2 regions of the Proteiniborus sp. genome follow, and region 1 is predicted to be linked to the other one. Evidence: riboswitches for the same ligand, from Rfam matches in the RefSeq annotation. Region 1 holds a riboswitch; the other holds the start of a gene.

The links. A riboswitch is a leader RNA that binds a small molecule or an ion and turns the genes downstream of it on or off. The one in region 1 is predicted to bind thiamine pyrophosphate.
Region 2: it holds a riboswitch for thiamine pyrophosphate, as region 1 does, so the genes downstream of both, thiW (energy coupling factor transporter S component ThiW) here and thiT (energy-coupled thiamine transporter ThiT) in region 1, are expected to answer to the same signal.

What each region holds. Positions count from the first base shown of each region.
Region 1 covers NZ_JAWRHZ010000055.1:124,670-127,872, forward strand. The annotation lists gene pknB (Stk1 family PASTA domain-containing Ser/Thr kinase) at 1-176, shown strand, start outside; gene rsgA (ribosome small subunit-dependent GTPase A) at 201-1,076, shown strand; gene rpe (ribulose-phosphate 3-epimerase) at 1,079-1,726, shown strand; TPP riboswitch at 1,773-1,876, shown strand; gene thiT (energy-coupled thiamine transporter ThiT) at 1,965-2,525, shown strand; gene ABV008_RS11510 (thiamine diphosphokinase) at 2,539-3,165, shown strand.
Region 2 covers NZ_JAWRHZ010000061.1:172,256-175,458, forward strand. The annotation lists gene thiD (bifunctional hydroxymethylpyrimidine kinase/phosphomethylpyrimidine kinase) at 1-703, opposite strand, end outside; gene thiW (energy coupling factor transporter S component ThiW) at 716-1,204, opposite strand; TPP riboswitch at 1,302-1,412, opposite strand; gene ribH (6,7-dimethyl-8-ribityllumazine synthase) at 1,530-1,991, opposite strand; gene ABV008_RS13815 (bifunctional 3,4-dihydroxy-2-butanone-4-phosphate synthase/GTP cyclohydrolase II) at 1,993-3,203, opposite strand, start outside.

The DNA.
Region 1 (3,203 bases):
CAAAGGATAAGGAGGAAGTTGAAGTAAAAATATATAGAATACAAGATAATGAGAGAGAATTGATATATAATGAAATTCATAGTACAAGTGAGGAATCTATTTCTGTTTTGGTTAAGGGTAAGAAAAATGCAAGATATGAAGTATATTTTGATGGCACATTTAAAGGAGAAATCTAATTATCATTTAAGGAGGATTGATTGATGCTAGAAGGAATTATTGTTAAAGGCATAGGTGGTTTTTATTATGTAAAGGTAGATGACACAATTTATGAATGTAGAGCAAGAGGGCTTTTTAGAAAAAACAAAACTGTTCCCCTTATTGGAGATAGAGTTTTGATTAAAATTAATAATGAAGATAATACCGGATATGTAGAACATATTTTTGATAGAATTACAGAATTAAAAAGGCCTCCTGTTTCCAATGTAAACCAAGCTGTAATAGTTTTTGCTGCACAAAAACCTGGTCCTAACTTATGGCTTTTAGATAGATTTTTACTTCTAGCATCATTTCAGGGACTAGATGTGGTTATTTGCATAAATAAATCTGACTTAGATTCAGATGGCGAGGCAGATATGATTTACAAAATTTACAAACGGGCAGGTTATAAAATTATTAAAACAAGCTGTAAAACTAAAGAAGGTATAGATGAAATAAAGGATATTCTAAAAGATAAAATTACTGTATTTGCTGGTCCCTCAGGTGTGGGAAAGTCCACTTTACTAAATAATGTTCAATCTAATTTGAGTCTGCAAACTGGTAGTATAAGTGAAAAAACTAGTCGGGGAAAGCATACAACAAGACATGTAGAACTTATTGAATTAGATTTAGGTGGATGGGTCGTAGATACTCCTGGCTTTAGTACTTTAGACATTGATTTTCTAGAAGAAGATGAACTTGAAAAATACTTTATTGAAATATATAATAAAAGTTCATTTTGTAAATATTCTGGTTGCAATCATTACAAGGAACCAAACTGTGAAGTAAAAAAGGCAGTTGAAATCGGAGAAATAAGCAGATCTAGATATGATAATTATTTAAGTATGTTACAAGAAATTAAACGAATTAGGAGGTATTAGATATGATAAAAATAGCTCCTTCTATTTTATCGGCAGACTTTAGTAGATTAGAAGAGCAAATTAAATTAGTTGAAGAAGGCGGAGCAGATTTAATTCACTTAGATGTAATGGATGGTCATTTTGTTCCTAATATTACTTTTGGGGCACCTGTAATAAAAATGATTAGAAAAGTAACTAAAGTACCTTTTGATGTCCATTTAATGATAGAGAATCCAGATTTGTACATAAAGGATTTTGTGGAGGCAGGAGCAGATATTATTACTGTTCATCAAGAAGCTTGTGTACATCTTCATAGAACTATACAGCATATAAAAAGCTTTGGAATAAAAGCAGGAGTTGCTCTAAATCCATCTACATCTATTGAGAATATAAAATATATAATTGATGAAATTGATATGGTACTTATTATGACAGTTAATCCTGGATTCGGTGGACAGTACTTTATCGAGCAAATGAAAGATAAAATAATAGACTTAAGAAATCTAATTAGTAGTTTTAATAAAAATATTGATATACAAGTTGATGGCGGGATAAAATTAGACAATATTAAAGAAGTAGAATCTTATGGAGCTAATATATTTGTTGCGGGCTCAGCTATTTTTAATAGTAATGATATTGTAAATACTACTAAAATGTTTAAGAACATATAGCTTTACTTTCATTTAAATACTTGCTATAATGTAAGCAAACAGGAATATTTCACACTAGGGGAGCATTAGTGCTGAGAGGAGGCAATTTTCGCTTCGACCCTTTAACCTGATCTAGTTAACACTAGCGTAGGGAAGTGTTTATAAATTATATTTCATTGCACTTATGTGCTATTGAAAACTAAATAGACACTAATCCCTCCCTAGTAAATATTCTAAAATCACAAAGGGAGGTTTTTTTATGATATCTATCGAAAAAAAAGAGAAAGTAAGGTTTTTAACAGAAAGTGGTATTATGATAGCGTTAGCCACTGTACTAAGTATGATAAAGGTTTATGAAGCACCTTTTGGTGGTTCTGTAACTGCTGGAAGTATGATTCCAATAATTCTTATTGGGATAAGATGGGGTACATTACCTGGAATAATAGTAGGATTAGTTTATGGAATACTTCAAGCAATTTTAGAACCATACATTGTGCATCCAATACAATTCCTTTTAGATTATCCAATAGCATTTGGATTACTAGGATTGAGTGGCTTATATAGAAACATAAGTAATATAAACCCTGGCAGTAAAACTATGGATTATGTTGGTGCAATATTTGGGATACTTATAGCGATATTCGGAAGATTTATTAGCCATGTTTTATCAGGGGTTGTGTTTTTTTCAGAAAATGCTGCTGATATAAACTCATGGCTATACTCATTAGGGTATAATGGAGCCTATCTATTAGTAGAATTAGTAATATCTATCATAATTATTATACTTTTATGGAAGCCTATTAGAAAAGCTATTATGTAAAGAGAGTGATTAAATGAAGGCTTTGATTATATCCAATGGAAACTTGAATGACATAGATATAGACTATTATTTTCAAAATGCTGATATAGTTATTTGTGCAGATGGAGGCGCAAGACATTTATTTAGTGAAAACCTTACCCCAGATTTTATAATTGGAGATTTGGACTCATTAGATTTAGAAATTTTAAATAGATTTAAACGAGTAGGAGTAGGACTACAAAAACATTCAACTCATAAAGATAAAACTGACACAGAGCTATCAATAGAATATGCCATTGAAAAGGGAGCTAATGATATTGTATTGTTAGGCGCTATAGGTAGTCGTCTAGATCATTCTATGGCGAATATAATGTTACTCTATAAATTTATTAATCAAAATATTAATATTACTGTTATAGATAGCCACAATGAAGTATTTATAACGAAAGATCTACTTAGGTTAAATAATAAAGAAGATAGTTTTATTTCAATAATACCATTAATTAATTCAAAAGTTAGTCTTCAAGGGTTTGAATATGATACTAATTGTGTAGATTTTAACATTGGTTCTACTTTGGGTATAAGCAATGCAATAAAGGATGAGGTAGGATTAGTAAAAGTTGAAGAAGGAATATGCCTTGTTATAAGATCAAGAGACTAGATAGGAAAGTCGGCAATTTGCCGGCTTTTTTGTCACAT
Region 2 (3,203 bases), on a different contig from region 1:
AATCCTTTGCATTAGCAACTGATTCTTCAATTGTAAAATCCTTAGCAAGATTAGATGCTATTGCCGATGATAAAGTGCATCCGGTACCATGGGTATTTTTTGTGTTTATTCTTTCTGATTTGAAATATATAAATTTGTCGCCATTATATAACACATCAGTTGCGTCATCTTCCATATGACCACCCTTTATAAGAACATTTTTTGCTCCTAGTGAATGTATTTTTATTGCTGCCTCTTCCATTTGCTTTAAGCTATTTATGCTCATTCCAGATATAACCTGAGCTTCAGGAATATTTGGCGTAGCTATCGTAGCTAAAGGTAAAAGCTCTTTTATAAGAGTTTCCTTTGCCTCTGGTGCAAGCAGATCATATCCACTTTTTGATATCATAACAGGATCTACTACTATATTTTCAGGAGAATATTGCTTTAATTTACCTGATATTACTTTTATAGTTTCTATTTGCGAAACCATACCTATCTTTAAAGCATGAACCTTTATATCGTCAAATATTGCATCAATCTGTTTTTCTATCATATCTACAGAAATATCCTGTACTCCAAAAACACCTTGTGTGTTTTGAGCTGTAATGGCAGTAATTACGCTCATTCCAAAAACCCCATGTGCAGAAAAGGTTTTTAAATCTGCTTGTATTCCAGCTCCACCACTACTATCTGAACCAGCTATAGTTAATACATTTTTCATATATAAACACCCCTATTTATTGTTTTTTAATAATTTACTTGAAAGTAATACTTTTAATAATCCATTGCCTATTATTGTGCCACCAATAGTACTGACCATGAAAGGCAATACAAAGAAGAAAACAGCCACATCCTTTCCCATAATCAGCTTTGCAACTGGATATGCAACTAGTCCGCCTAAAAGTCCAGTTCCTAATACTTCGCCTAACGAAGCCATTATCTGTTTCTCAGTCTTCTTATACAGAACTCCTGCTAAAAATGCACCTATCATGCTACCTGGAAAAGCTAATAAAGAGCCTGTTCCAAGTATGTTTCTAAGTAGAGAAGTTACAAATGCATTAGCAACTGCATACCAAGGTCCTAGAATTACAGCCGATAGTATATTAATGGTGTGCTGTATGGGAAAACACTTTGCAACGCCTATAGGAATATAAAATACATGACCTGTTAACGTTCCAATTGCTATAAGGAAAGCACATAGGGTAAGCTTTTTCGTTGACATGAACATCCCTCCTTTCAAAAATCTACGTACTAGAAGATATTTGGGACAAAACAAAAAAGCATAAATCCCAAAATAAGGACTTATGCTTAATACATAACACAAGTAAATACAACTTCCCTACGCTGGCATTATCCAGATCAGGTTAAGGGTCAAAGACTTTATCGAGTCTTAATCTCAGCTGGTCTCTCCAGCCCCCCTAGTACTTAATCTTATATTTAATTTCAAAACAATATTATCATATATATTATAATTATTCAATATAAGAGGAGTAGTTTTCTTTTTACAATAAATACAAAGTAATTTAAAGCATCAAAACCTGCCCAAACTAAAACTGCTTAATAAGATTTGCCATCTCTATAGCAGTAACTGCTGCATCATATCCCTTATTTCCAGCTTTTGTGCCTGCTCTCTCTATTGCTTGCTCAATAGTATCTGTTGTCAGAACCCCGAATATTACAGGGACTTCAGTTTCTAATGATACATTAGCAATACCTTTTGATACCTCACTTGATACATAGTCAAAGTGTGGTGTAGAACCTCTTATAACGGCGCCAAGGCATATTACCCCATCATATTTTTGAGTTTTAGCCATTTTCTTAGCAACAAGGGGTATTTCAAATGCTCCAGGCACCCAGGTAATTTCAATATTATCCTCTTCTGCACCATGTCTCTTTAAAGCATCAATAGCTCCAGATAAAAGCTTTCCGCCTATAAACTCATTAAATCTCCCAACAACAATGCCAAACTTTAATCCTTGTGCAATAAAATTTCCTTCGAATGTTCTCATATTATTTTTCCTCCCTAAAATTTAACATATGTCCAAGCTTTGTTTTCTTTGTTTTTAAATAATACTCATTTCTTTCATTGCACTTCATCTGTATAGGTACTCTATCTACAATTTCTATGCCATAACCTGATAGTCCCTTAATTTTTCTAGGATTATTAGTCATAAGCTTTATTTTCTTTGCTCCTAAATCAGCTAATATCTGAGCTCCAATTCCATAATCTCTCATATCCTCTGGAAAGCCAAGAGCAAGGTTTGCCTCTACTGTATCCATTCCTTTATCCTGAAGTGAATAAGCTCTTATTTTGTTAATAAGGCCAATTCCTCTCCCTTCTTGACGCATATAAAGTAAAATTCCTCTTCCTTCTTTTTCGATTTTCCTCATAGCTGACGCAAACTGTTCGCCACAATCACATCTTAAAGATCCAAAAGCATCACCAGTAAGACATTCTGAGTGGACTCTGACTAAAACTGACTCACCATCTGCAACATCACCTTTGACTAAAGCAACATGATGTTCACCATTTAATGTATTTTCATAGCCAATGATTTTAAATTCACCATACCTTGTTGGCATATTTGCTTCTGCTGCTCTTTTTATATATACTTCCCTTTTTCGTCGAAAGGCTATTAAATCAGCAATTTTAATTATTTTTAAATCATGTTCCTTACAATATTCCATTAGCTGAGGTACTCTTGCCATTGTCCCATCTTCATTCATAATCTCGCATATAACTCCTGCTGGATACAAGCCTGATAAGGATGCTAAATCAACTGCAGCCTCTGTATGCCCTGCCCTCTTTAAAACCCCGCCTTTCTTAGCCTGTAATGGGAAAATATGTCCTGGTTTTTTAAAGTCTTTTTCTGTTGCTTTAGAATCAAGAAATTTCTTAATGGTTAAAGCTCTTTCGTGTGCAGATATTCCTGTTGTAGTTTCTGCAGCGTCAATAGATACGGTAAAGGCTGTTTCATAAGAATCTGTATTTTTTTCTACCATTTGACCAATATTAAGCTCTCTAAGCCTTTCTTCTATAATTGGCATACAGATTAGTCCTCTTCCATACTTAGCCATGAAGTTGATTGATTCAGGACTAACTTTTTCAGCTGCCATTAACAAATCACCTTCGTTTTCTCTATCTTCATCATCTACAACTACTATTATTTTTCCGTTTTTAATATCTTCCAAAGCTTCTTCTATGGTATTAAATTTATACA